3 regions of the Gordonia sp. NPDC127522 genome follow, and region 1 is predicted to be linked to each of the others. Evidence: riboswitches for the same ligand, from Rfam matches in the RefSeq annotation. Region 1 holds a riboswitch; each other region holds the start of a gene.
What was found. A riboswitch is a leader RNA that binds a small molecule or an ion and turns the genes downstream of it on or off. The one in region 1 is predicted to bind thiamine pyrophosphate.

Region 2: another riboswitch for thiamine pyrophosphate. It lies ahead of thiD (bifunctional hydroxymethylpyrimidine kinase/phosphomethylpyrimidine kinase); the one in region 1 lies ahead of thiO (glycine oxidase ThiO).
Region 3: another riboswitch for thiamine pyrophosphate. It lies ahead of ACFVHY_RS02785 (TenA family protein); the one in region 1 lies ahead of thiO (glycine oxidase ThiO).

The regions. Positions count from the first base shown of each region.
Region 1 covers NZ_JBHXVK010000002.1:676,765-680,968, reverse strand. Annotated here, with positions in the region: gene ACFVHY_RS07360 (ABC transporter ATP-binding protein) at 1-135, opposite strand, end outside; gene ACFVHY_RS07355 (thiazole synthase) at 207-995, opposite strand; gene thiS (sulfur carrier protein ThiS) at 1,054-1,266, opposite strand; gene thiO (glycine oxidase ThiO) at 1,263-2,327, opposite strand; TPP riboswitch at 2,323-2,434, opposite strand; gene thiE (thiamine phosphate synthase) at 2,482-3,192, shown strand; gene ACFVHY_RS07335 (hypothetical protein) at 3,509-3,895, shown strand; gene ACFVHY_RS07330 (class F sortase) at 3,916-4,204, opposite strand, start outside.
Region 2 covers NZ_JBHXVK010000012.1:29,663-33,866, reverse strand. Annotated here, with positions in the region: gene ACFVHY_RS17455 (LLM class flavin-dependent oxidoreductase) at 1-143, opposite strand, end outside; gene ACFVHY_RS17450 (PLDc N-terminal domain-containing protein) at 336-725, shown strand; gene thiD (bifunctional hydroxymethylpyrimidine kinase/phosphomethylpyrimidine kinase) at 813-1,712, opposite strand; TPP riboswitch at 1,702-1,816, opposite strand; gene ACFVHY_RS17440 (GNAT family N-acetyltransferase) at 2,027-2,374, shown strand; gene ACFVHY_RS17435 ((2,3-dihydroxybenzoyl)adenylate synthase) at 2,544-4,204, opposite strand, start outside.
Region 3 covers NZ_JBHXVK010000001.1:610,471-614,674, reverse strand. Annotated here, with positions in the region: gene secE (preprotein translocase subunit SecE) at 1-246, opposite strand, end outside; tRNA gene ACFVHY_RS02815 (tRNA-Trp) at 286-358, opposite strand; gene ACFVHY_RS02810 (fused (3R)-hydroxyacyl-ACP dehydratase subunits HadA/HadB) at 605-1,702, opposite strand; gene rpmG (50S ribosomal protein L33) at 1,800-1,967, opposite strand; tRNA gene ACFVHY_RS02800 (tRNA-Met) at 2,061-2,134, opposite strand; tRNA gene ACFVHY_RS02795 (tRNA-Thr) at 2,156-2,228, opposite strand; tRNA gene ACFVHY_RS02790 (tRNA-Tyr) at 2,346-2,426, opposite strand; TPP riboswitch at 2,582-2,676, shown strand; gene ACFVHY_RS02785 (TenA family protein) at 2,664-3,374, shown strand; gene ACFVHY_RS02780 (ABC transporter substrate-binding protein) at 3,371-4,204, shown strand, end outside.

The DNA.
Region 1 (4,204 bases):
CCGCATGGTCGTCGACTTGCCCGCACCGTTGGGCCCCAGGAAACCGGTGACCCGTCCCGGCCCCACCTCGAAGGTGAGGTCGTCGACCGCGCGTTGACCGCCGAAGTCCTTCGTCAGATTCGCTACCTGCAACACGCCTCGACCATAGCCGCCGAACCCGGAGCAGCCCGGTCTGTCGTTCGGATGGCCTGTCGCGGGATCGCGCGTCAGTCCCGGTCGCGCCCGGGCGAGGACGCGTGCGCCCAGAAGCGCTTGGGGATCCGGCCGGCGCGCGCGGCCAGTCGGCCCCCGGCCACCGCGTGCCGCATCGCCGTCGCCATCAGTTCGGGGTTCTCCGCCCGGGTCACCGCCGTGGCCAGAAGCACGCCGTCGCAACCGAGTTCCATCGCCAGGGCCGCGTCGCTCGCCGTCCCGATGCCCGCGTCGAGAATGACCGGTAGCGTGTCGTCGAAGCGGGTGCGGCAGTCGTCGACGATGATCTCGATGTTGTGCGGGTTGAGGATTCCGAGTCCGGTCCCGATCGGCGACCCGAGGGGCATCACCGCCGCCACCCCGAGATCGGCGAGTCGCGCGGCCAGGACCGGATCGTCGTTGGTGTAGGCGAGCACGACGAAACCGTCGGCGACCAGCGCGGCCGCGGCGTCGACGAGTTCGATGGCGTCGGGCATCAAGGTGCGTTCGTCGGCGACCACCTCGAGCTTCACCCAGTCGGTCTCGAACGCCTCGCGCGCCAGTTGGGCGGTCAGGACCGCCTCGGCGGTGGTGTGACAGCCGGCGGTGTTGGGCAGGACGGCGATGTCGAGCCGGCGCAGCAGATCGAAGACCCCGGTGCCCGAGGCCGCGTCGACGCGCCGAACCGCGACGGTGGTCAGCTCGGTCCCCGACGCGACCAGCGCGCGTTCCAGGGTCGCGAGATTCGACGCGCCGCCGGTACCGGTGATGAGTCGCGACGAGAAGTCGCGACCGGCGATGCGCAGATGGTCCGCATCCGGGATCGTCTCGTCGCCGGACTTCTGCTCGGCCCCCGAGGCGTCGGGCTTCAGATCGGCGAGGTCAGCCACCCTGCACCGCCGTGACGATCTCGACGACGGCGCCGTCGGTCATGGTGTGCCGGTCCCAGCGGCCGCGCGGGACGACCGCGCCGTCCACCGCGACCGCGATCCCCCGGTCCGGCAACCCCAGACCGGTGACGACGTCGCGCACCGACGTATCGGCGCCGACGTCGACGCTCTGGCCGTTGACGGTGATGTTCGCGGTGATACTCATTCCTCTGCTCCTTCGAGAATCGACAGCACGCGGGCGGCGGTGCCCGGGGCCAGGACGATCCCGTTGCGCCCGTGCCCGGTTGCCACGACCGTTCGTGTGTCCACACGGGTGACGATGGGCAATCCGTCCGCGGTGCACGGCCGCAGACCGGCCCCCGCTTCGGTCAGTTCGTAGGTCCGCAGCCCGGGGAAGACCTCGATCGCGTCGGCGAGCAGATCCGCGACCCCGCCGGCCTGCGGCGCGCGGTCGGCAATCCCCTCGGCCTCGTACTGGGTGGCGCCGACGACGACTCCGTCCTCGCGCGGCACCAGGTACACGGCCCGCGCGTGGAGGCGTGCCCGGACGACGTGGCCGGGCGGCGGCACCGACCAGCGCGTGCGGCGCAGGCGGAGGATCTCCCCCTTCGCCGCATGCAGGTCCACGCCCGGCCAGAGGGCCGCGGTGCCCAGTCCGGCGGCGAGCAGGATCTGGGTGTCGGAACCGAGGTCGTCGAGATCGGCCAGGGATTCGACGCGCGCGGAGACCAACTCGGCACCCGCCGACGTCGCGGCGGCGCGCAACGCCTCGAGCAGCCGCCGGTTGTCGACGGACCACTCGCCGACCGCGCGGTAGCCACCGACCAGTCGAGAGCTCAGCGACGGTTCCAGGGTCCGGATGTCGCGGCCGGTCACCGACTGCAGCGCGGCATCGGTGGCGGGCTGCCCGGCCCAGACGAAGTCGGCGAGATGCCGTAGGTACTCGATGTCGGTGGCCGAGGCCGCGACGAACAGCGAGTCGGTGGCGGTGACGACGCCCGGGTCGTCGAGCCGCTTCACGAGCGCCGGCCACAGCCGGACCGACTCGACCGAGAGGGCCAGGGATGCGTCCTCCCCGGGATGACCTTCGCCGAGTGAGCCGAGCATGCCGCCGGCGACCCAGGACGCGCGCTCGTCGGCGCCGGCGTCGAGGACGCGAACCCGCCACCCGGCGTCGGCCGCGGTGAGCGCACATGTCAGCCCGATGACGCCGCCCCCGACGATCGTCAGGGCGCGGCGAGCAGGACGCTGCGGTGGGGAATCCACGCTGGGAATCACCTTCCTTCGCCGGAATGACCCGGATCAGGTTCGACGGTCAGCGGAATCTGTCCGCACTCTCAGCCCGGCCGATCCGGACTCCCGTGTGTTCGTGCGATCCACCATACGCCGGGGCGTCGGGGGTCCGGTTAGCCTGGTCGGCGTGACGACCCCGAACCGCACCAGCTCCGCGTCGACGGACCCCGGCTCCGCGACGGACCGTCGCCGGCGGCTCTCCACGGCCCGCCTGTACATGTGCACCGACGCCCGGCGCGAACGCGGTGACCTGCTCGACTTCGTCGACGCGGCGCTCGCGGGCGGCGTCGACATCGTGCAGCTGCGCGACAAGAACTCGCCGGGTGAGCGCGAGTTCGGGACCTTGGAGGCGGGCGAGGAACTCGAGATCCTCGCGGGCATGCGGATGGTCGCTGACGCGCATGGCGCCCTGCTCGCGGTCAACGACCGCGCCGACATCGCGGCGCTCTCCGGGGCCGATGTCCTGCACGTCGGACAGGGCGATCTGTCGCCGTCGACGGCCCGCCGGATCGTCGGACCGGATGTCGTCATCGGCGCCTCGACCCACGACCCCGAGCAGGCTGCCGCCGCGATCGCCGACGACGACGTCGACTACTTCTGCGTCGGTCCGTGCTGGACCACCCCCACCAAACCGGGGCGCGCCGCCGCCGGCCTCGACCTCGTGTCCTCAACGGCCGCAACACGATCAGCCAAGCCGTGGTTCGCCATCGGCGGTATCGACGCCGGCCGCGTCGGGGAGGTCACCGCGCTCGGGGCGCGGCGCATCGTCGTCGTGCGGGCCATCACCGCGGCCGACGACCCGGCCGCCGCAGCCACCGAACTCGCCGGGATGCTCTAGCGGTTCCCCCGGCGGAAACACGTTTGCCCGGTCGGTGTCGCAGGTCTATGGTGGACCGATCATGTTGTGCATCACGAGCGTTCTCGTAACCCGCCGCAGCGGGGTCTGAATCTGACCGACCCCCCGCTGCGGGTCGGTTGCGCTCTCCAGTCGGTCATCCGTTCTTCGACCGAAATCGGTTTTCGAGATGCACCCTCTTCATCTACCTCGTCGATCCTGTTCGTGGACCGAGCGCGACGACCGGCACGGCGGCGACCACTTCGCCGCACGTTTCGGCCGCCCGCTTCCCCCCGGGATGCACGAGGAGGCCGCCGGGATGACCTGGCAGGAATTCACCGACGAGTACTCCCGCGGCGGCACGATCCGGATGGGCTCCTTCTCCGCCGTCCCGTGCTCGGGCGACCTGGTCGAGTGCCGCGCGACGCTCGCGATCGCCGACCGCATCATGTCCCGCAGCGCCGTCGCCGCCGGCCCCGTCGGTGCGATGACCTCGATCCTGTACGACGTCGGCGCCCCGGTTCAGATCGTCCGGCTGCACCAGCGGGTCGTCGACGGCGTGGTCACGACGTTCCTGCTGTGCGAGCACGACGGCCGGCAGGCCTGGGCCGTCGGTGAGGGCGCGAGCAGCGACGAGGCGAACGTCCACGCGCTGGTCGCCGGGGCGAACCGATTGCTGGACGCACAGCAGCGCGTCGAGGCCTGAGCTCGGCCGGGTGGTCGGCCCTAGTCGCCGGCAGCGGACTCGAGGTCGGCGTAGGCGACGAAATTCTGGTCGGTGAGCTGGCGGCCGTCGCTGCCGAGGTAGCAGGTGACCAGCACCAGGCGCCCCGGAATGCGTTCGCGCAGTTTGGGTTCGAGCTGCGCCTGGCCGTACTTGCCGTACAGCTCGGTGTCGACGATGCGATAGGTGAGACGACCATTCGACGTGCGCAACGTCGCGGTGTCACCCGGCGAGACCTCCGCCAGGTCGTTGAAGACCGCACTCCCACCGGTCACCGCGTGGCCGATCACG
Region 2 (4,204 bases), on a different contig from region 1:
GTGTCGGCGAGGATGGCCTGCTCGAGCAGGTCGCGCAGGGTCTGCGATCCCGAGCGCAATGTGCCGTCGGGTTCGGCGGTGATGTCCCCGAACGTGTCGAGACCGAGCTCGACCTTCTCGATACCTACCGGGTGAGATTCCATGTCGCCCTTCGCGAAGTTGTGATCGTGCGGGGCGAAATCCGAGGAATCGCGCCCGCATTGGTCTTTTCACACGATTTCACGGACATCTTTCCAGTTCGTCACGGTGTCGAGGTCGGTGCTGTGTAATGCTTCATATCGGTTCATGTGCTCGGCGTGCGAGCGCCGATTCTTCTAGACAAGGGAGACACTCCGATGTGGGATTCATTCTGGGACTTCATCTGGTACACGATCGTCATCTTCGCGTTCGTCGCATACCTGATCGTCCTGTGGCACATCATCAGCGACCTGTTCCGGGACAAGGCGTCCTCGGGGTGGGCGAAGGCGGCGTGGGTGATCTTTCTGATCGTCTTCCCGTACATCACCGCGATCGTCTACCTACTCGCCAAGGGCAAGGGGATGGCCGAGCGTCAGCGTGAGGCGTACAGCGAGGCCAAGCAGGCGTCCGACGAGTACATCCGGTCTGTCGCGGGCACCTCGCCGACGCAGCAGATCGCCGACGCGAAGAACCTGCTCGACTCGGGCGCGATCACACCCCAGGAGTTCGAACACCTGAAGAGCAAGGCCCTCAGCGGAACCGCCTGACGGTCCCTCGACACAGACAACGCTCCCCGATGGCGCCGGTCGCCGTCGGGGAGCGTTGTCTGCTTCTCGGGGTCCGGCCCGGTCGCGTCAGTCCGCCGACCCGACGCCCACACGCCACAGCGGATTGACCGGACCGTGGCCGGCGCCCAGTGGATACGCAGCGGCCAGACAACGGGTCACCCAGTCCTTGCCGAAGCCGACCGCCTCGGGAACCTCGTATCCATGTGCCAACGCGCACGCGATCGCGGCGGCGAGGGTGTCGCCGGCGCCGTGGTCGTGCGGAGTGTCGATGCGTTCGTGGCTGAGCTCGATGAACTGGTCGCCGTCGTAGAGCAGATCGGGGGAGTGGTCCGAGCTTCGCAGGTGCCCGCCTTTCACCAGCGCCCAGCGCGGCCCGAGATCGAGCAGTGCCCTGGCCGCGTCGCGTTGCGACGCGGTATCGGTGACCTCGATCCCGGTGATCAGGCGAACCTCGTCCAGGTTCGGGGTCACCACCGTCGCGAGGGGAAACAGGCTGTGCCGCAGGGTGTCGAGTGCCGAGTCGGCGAGCAGCTGGTTGCCGTGCATCGACGCGCACACCGGATCGACCACCAGCGGAACGGATGTGTCCCGGCCGATACCGCTCGTGCGGCACTGCTCGACGATGGCCTCGATGATGGGCGCCGACGCGAGCATCCCGGTCTTCGCCGCGGCCACACCGATGTCACCGGACACGGAGTCGATCTGCGCCGCCACGGTCTGCGGTGAGATCTCCTCGAACCCGCTCACGCCCACCGAGTTCTGGACCGTCACCGCGGTCACCGCGACACACCCGTGCACCCCGAGCAGGGCGAAGGTGCGCATGTCTGCCTGAATTCCCGCGCCCCCGCCGGAGTCCGAACCCGCGATGGTCAGGACCCGTACCGGAGCGGACCCGCGCTGCGCGACCGGGAGTCCCGTGAAGGACTGCTCGTCGACCGATCGGGTACCGGATACACGTGTGCCCATGGCTGCTCCCTACGCCGGCATTATCCGGACAGGTTCGAGCGGTCGGCGACCGCCTGTCGCCATCTCAGCCCTCGGTCGTCGTGAGAGCCCCCGCGGTGTAGTTGTCGTGCGCCCGCCACCCTACAGCGCGGAGTTCGTTCGGGTCGTAGGGGTGCGCGCGACCGTCTCGATGTGCGACGACCGGACGATCGGGGTCGGCAGTTACGGTTCCGTAAGGTACCGTGTGACCCGGATCACAAGCGGGGCCGATGCCGAGGTTCGGACGGCACATGTCAGTGGTCCGATGTCCACGATCAAGAGGTGAGGAGGGTCGGGTGCTACGCAAGCATCGTCAGCGACCACCACAGTCGGCGAAGTCGATCCTGCAACAGATCGCGCAGGTGGTGCACAATCCCGACCGCGACCGGTTCGAACTGTGGGTCGCCGGCGACCTGGTCGGCGTGCTCGGCTACTCGACCGAGACGGTCGACGGTCAGACGACCATCACCGTGCTGCACACCGTGCTCTACGACGAGTACAGCGGACACGGTCTCGCCACCCGACTCACCCGCACCGTCGTGCACTACACCCGTGAACAAGGCGCCCGTCTACGACCCGTGTGCACGTTCACCAAGCACTACCTCGACGGCCATCCCGGGATCGTGACGCTCGCGCCGGTGTGATCCGAAGGTTGGCCTCGGCGGCTCCGGAACATTCCTCGCCGGACCCTTCGAGGCTCGTCGCTATCGCTCCTCGCACCTCAGGGAGCAGGGGTTATGCGCTTCCTTCTTCGGATTATGGAGCGGTGGTCGCGCTCCTCGCGCCGGTGTGAGGAACGGGCTCCGACTCGGCTCAGCCCGCCGACGGCTCCGACAGCAATGTCTCGCGGAGCACCTTCTTGTCGATCTTGCCTACTGCGGTGACCGGCAGTGTGCGCACGACGCGGACCACGTCGGGCAGTTTGAAGGAGGCGAGTCCGCGGTCGGCGAGGAAGGTGCGGATCGTGGCCAGCTCGAGTGGACGGGCCGGGGGGTGTTCGTGCGAGAGCACGACTGCCGCACAGATCTTCTCACCGAGCGCGTCGTCGGGCAGCCCGACCACCGCGACCTGCCGGACCGAATCGTGGGCGAGGAGGTTCTCCTCGACGTCGTCGGCGGCGACGTTCTCCCCGGCGCGCACGATGGTGTCCTTGATGCGGCCGGTCACGGCCAGGTGCCCCGACGGCAGCCTGGTGACCTTGTCCCCGGACCGGTAGAAGCCGTCCGGCGTGAAGGACTTCTCGTTGTGGGCGGCGGCGCGGTAGTAGCCGCGGATCGTGTACGGCCCCCGCACCAGCAGTTCGCCTTCTTCCCCGTCGGGGACATCGGCTCCGTCCTCGTCGACCACACGTACCTCGTCGAGCGCCGACATCGGCGCCCCCTGCACCTGGTGGACCAGGTCGCGTGGGTCGTCGGTCCGGGTGTAGCAGATCAGCCCCTCGGCCATGCCGAAGACCTGCTGGACGACGGGGCCGAGGGCCCCGTCGAGGGCGACGGCGTCGGACTGGGCCAGCTTGGCGCCGCCCACCTGCAGCAGGCGCAGGGAGCTGATGTCCGCCGGCTCCCACTCGGTCGCCGCGCACCAGAGTTGCGCGAGCGCGGGGACGAGCGCGGTCACCGTGACGCGGTGCCGCTCGATGAGCTCGAAAGTGTTGTCCGGACTGGGGTTGTCGGCGAAGACGACGTGGCCGCCCGCACCGAAGACGCCCAGGATTCCCGGGCAGCACAGCGGGAAGTTGTGCGCGGCCGGCAATGCGACGAGGTAGGTGTCGTCGGCGGTGAGGCCGGCGACGTCCGCGGACAGCCGGGCGTTGAGGTCGTAGTCGTCGTGCGTGCGCGCGATGAGTTTCGGCAGTCCGGTGGTGCCCCCCGACACGAGGAACAGGGCGGGTAGCCCGGCGTCGGGGGCAGCCGGGAGCTCGACCGAGGCGGGGTCGGCGTCGGGGAGCGGTGTGAATCGACCCGGTTCGCCGGAGATGAAGACCTGCGCGACGTCGGGCACCCGTGACTGCAGCTCGGTCGCGAGCTCGCGGTAGTCGAATCCCCGGCGGCCGTCCTCACCGATGTAGGCGACCGCGCCGGCACCGGCTGCGAGATGGGCGATCTCGGAGATCCGGTGCGCGGGCAGCGTCATCACCGGCACGACACCCGCGCGTAGGAGGCCGTACAGGGTGACCGCGAAGTCGAGGGAGTTGTTCAGCTGCAACACGACCCGTTGCGTCGGCTGCAGTCCGGCCGCGACGAAACCGGCGGCACGACGGAGGGTGGCGTCGCGGAACTCGGCATAGGTGAGCGTGCGCGGCCCGTCGGTGGAGGCATCGGTCAGCGCAGGGGAGTCGGGAGTTCGCTCGGCGGCCAGATCGAGGCCGGCGAACAACGGGCGGTCGAGGAAGACGCCGGCGTCGCGGTACTTCTGTGCCTGTGCGTCGGTGTGGGGAGCGAAACCGTCGAGCAGATCGGTCGCGGGGTCGAGAT
Region 3 (4,204 bases), on a different contig from region 1:
TTCCTTGACGGCGACGGACCCCGTGTCGGAGTCGGTGTCACCGTCGGTTGCACCCGCCGCCGAGCGACGTCCGCGAGCCGAGCGCTTACCGGACGGACGCAGCTCCTTCGCGGTTCCGGTCGACGTGTCGTCGTCCGTACCCGCGTCGGTGGCCTCGTCGCGACCGTCGAGCTCAGCCGCGGCCGAATCGGCCGCAGAACCCTCTGCGGCGTCTTTGGCGCGGGCGGCCCGGTCTCGCTTGCTCAACTTCGCGGTCCTCTCGTCAGCGTGTGCCCTTCACCAGGGCAGGGGCGACAGGACTTGAACCTGCAACCTGCGGTTTTGGAGACCGCTGCTCTGCCAATTGAGCTACGCCCCTTTGCGACGCCCGCCACCGGAGTGGTCGGCGTTGCCGTGCTTCTCGATCCGGCCTCGCGGCCCGTCGACGTTTCGTCGCCGACAAAACCAACGCGCCACCCTATGGGTAGCGCGCAAGTCTGAATCAATCAGACACTTCAGTGTAGATCACCGGGGCGGTGGACCCAAAACGGGCTCGCCTCCGCTCCCCCGACGACCGTACACGCCACCCGTCCGTGAGCCGCCCGAACGGCTCGCGACCGGTCGATCAGTTGAACTGGATGACGGCCTGCGCGCGTCCGAAGATGCGGCGATCGCCCTGCTTGGCGGTGATGGCGATGGTCCCGCGGCGGGTCGCGGGATCGAGCGACTTCACCTTGCCGGTGAAGTCGACGGCCGCGCTGTCGTCGGCCGGGACGTACACCGGGCTGGTGAAGCGCACGTTGTACTCGCAGAAGGCCGCCGGGTCGCCGATGAACTCGGAGACGAAGCTCGCGCCGAGCCCCATCGTCTGCATGCCGTGCGCGACGACGTCGTCCATCCCGGCCGCGTTCACGACGTGGTCGGAGAAGTGGATCGGGTTGGGGTCGCCGGCCACGCCCGCATAGTTCGCGAGGTTGCCGCGCGTCAGCAGGTAGCGCTTGGGCGTGAGTTCCTGACCCACCGTGAGCGTGTCGAAGTCGACGGCACCGAAGGCGCCAGGCGACTGCGTCGGATCGGGGAGGTCGTAGCGACCCGCCTTCGGCTCGACGGTGTGCCCGGACTCGCCGATGGCGTCGACCTTGATCATCACGTGGTCGAGGGACGCCTCGAGTTCGGGGTCGACGTCCATGCCGGGACGCGCGGCCAGGGAGGTCCACGTGGTCATGACCGGCTCGTCGTGCTGGTTCCAGATGACGTTCTTGGTGACCATCAGGTCGATCATCTCGGGACTGCTCACATGCCGGAACGACTCGAGCGAGACGTCGCAGATCAGTCGGTCCCCGACCTTCATCGGCTGGTGGTAGACCAGCCGCTGATCGGTCTGCATGATCTGCCACATGTCGTAGCCGGTGATGACGTCTTCGAAGAGCTTGCGCTGGGCGATGATCCCGAGCACCGACACGTAGGTGGGCGCGGCGATCAGGCGGTCGTGACCGAAGGCCCGCGCGCCCTCCTCGCTCCAGTGGGTCGGGTGCGCGTCCTGCACGGCCATCGCGTGCTTACGGATCTCCTCGCGGCCGATCTCGTAGTAGTCGTCGACCGTGTAGTGGAAGCCGACGAGGCTCTGCGTGTGGGCGGCGATCTCGTCGGGGGTCGGCTTCGCGCCACCGTTCGACGCCTCGTCCGGACGATCCTGGATCTCGGCTCCGCTTACCTGTGACATTGAGCTCTACTCCCTTCGGGCCCGACACAACAAGACGGGCTGCCTCATCGAGAGGCAGCCCGCTGCTGGTGGTACTTCGAAACGGCCGACGACAGCGTCAGCGCGATTCCTTGTGCCCCTGATGCTTGCCGCAGTTCGGGCAGAACTTCTTGATCTCGAGGCGATCGGGATCGTTGCGGCGGTTCTTCTTCGTGATGTAGTTACGGTGCTTGCACACCTCGCAGGCCAAGGTGATCTTGGGGCGAACATCTGTTGAGGAGGCCACTTGATTGCCTTCTTTCGGGTGGTACGTGGTCGGGTTCGGAAGTTCCCTCAGGGCTTGCGACCCTTGCGCTCGGTTCCGGTCGGACCCGATGTGTAGCGGTGGAGGGACTCGATCCCTCGACCTCACGATTATGAGTCGTGCGCTCTAACCAGCTGAGCTACACCGCCCCGCGGACTTCTCGTCCAGCGAGCCCCCTGACGGAATCGAACCGTCGACCTTTTCCTTACCATGGAAACGCTCTGCCGACTGAGCTAAGGGGGCGTGCCCCGGGCGGTTGTGCCCGAGAGCCTTAACGAGGTTACACACTCGCGTCTGCGCTAGACAAATCGCTGGTCGGAGACCGTCTGTAGAGCAGTTTCGCGAGAATGGACCACGCTGTGGCAGGTATAGGATTCGAACCTATGTAGCTTGCGCGACGGATTTACAATCCGCTCCCTTTGGCCGCTCGGGCAACCTGCCGTGCCGCTCTTCCGGCCACCGTGACGGCCGTACGAACAACGCCGTGAAGAATACAACGAACACCGCATCAACGCGCAAACCGGCTGGTCAACAGGCCGGGACATGGTCGTGGCACAGGCGTCCCACTGCGACCCCCACTCCTGCTACTGTGGCTGCGTTCTGACACGGGGTGCTCCGCGACGCGGGGCTGAGATGAGACCCGAGAACCTGTCCAGGTAATGCTGACGAAGGGATGTCATGTCTGTGCATGCGCACTTGCCGGTCTCCGGCCGATTCTCCGACCACCTCTGGGAGGAGACGAAGGGGTTGCGGACGGCGATCGACGACCTCGAGTTCCTGCGGCGGCTCGGCGACGGGACGCTGCCACTGGAGGTGTTCCGCACCTACATGGAGCAGGACTCGCTGTACCTCGCCGGGTACGCGAAGGCGCTGGCGATCCTGGCGTCGAAGTCCCCCGACCCGCAGACCGCGGGGTTCTGGGCGAACTCGTCGGCCACCGCGGCCACCGTCGAGTCGGCTCTCCACGGCGACCTGCTCAACGGCGGCCAGCTGCCTCCGCGTGAGGGCGAACCCGAGCCGTCGCCGGCGTGCCTGGGGTACGTGTCCTACCTGACGGCCGTCGCCGCGACCGAGTCGTATGCGGTCGGCGCGGCCGCGGCCCTGCCCTGCTTCTGGATCTACGCGGAAGTCGGCCGGGCCCTGGCCGCGAGTGCCGCCCAGGTGCTCGCCGCCGACCCGAACCACCCCTACGCGCAGTGGGTGACCACCTACGACGCCCCGGAATTCCAGGAATCCGCCTCGCGGGCAAGGGAACTCGTGGACGCGGCTGCGGAGCACGCCGGCGAGCGCGAACGGGCCGCGATGGCGACGGCGTTCACCGTCGCCACGCGGTTCGAGCTCCTGTTCTGGGACACCGCGCTGAACCCGCAGCCGTGGCCCGCCGCATGAGCGCCCGCGCGCGCCGCCTCCTCACCGTGCTCGCCGCCGCGGTCGTCGCGTCGTCGGCGATCACCGCGTGCGGTTCGGGCGCCGGTTCGGACGGCACCATCCGATTCGCGCTCGACTGGTCCCCGAACACCAACCACACGGGCTTGTTCGTGGCGCAGCAGCGCGGCTGGTTCGAGGAGGCCGGACTCGACGTCGAGATCCTGCCGTACAACAACACCGCCGTGGACACCATCGTGGACGCGGGCAACGCCGAGTTCGGGATCAGCACCCACAACTCGTCGACCTTCTCGCGGGCATCGGGCGCGCACACCATCTCCGTGTTCGCGCCGCTGCAGAAGTGGGCCACCGGCATCGGTGTCCGCGCCGACCGCCGCGACATCACGAGCCCGAAGGACCTCGACGGGAAGACATACGCCGGTTTCGGCGACCCGGGCGAGGAGAAGACCCTCGAGCAGGTGATCCGGAACGACGGCGGCACCGGCGAGTTCACCTCGGTGACCCTCGGGACCTCGGCATACGAGGCCGTCTACTCCGGTCAGGCCGACTTCACCGTCTCCTATCTCGCGTGGGAGGGCATCGAGGCCGAGCATCGCGGAACCCCGATGAGGTACTTCCACTACACCGACTTCGGATTCCCGGAGGCATACGCGATCGTCGTCGACGCCAACGAGCACTGGCTGGCGGACAACCCGGACCGGGCGGCGGCCTTCGTGACGGCGCTGCAGCGCGGCTACCAGGCGGCGGCCGACGACCCGGACGCGGCCGCCCGCGACCTCCTCGCCGCCAACCCCGGCGCGTTCAACGACGAGCAACTGGTGTTCGAGAGCCAG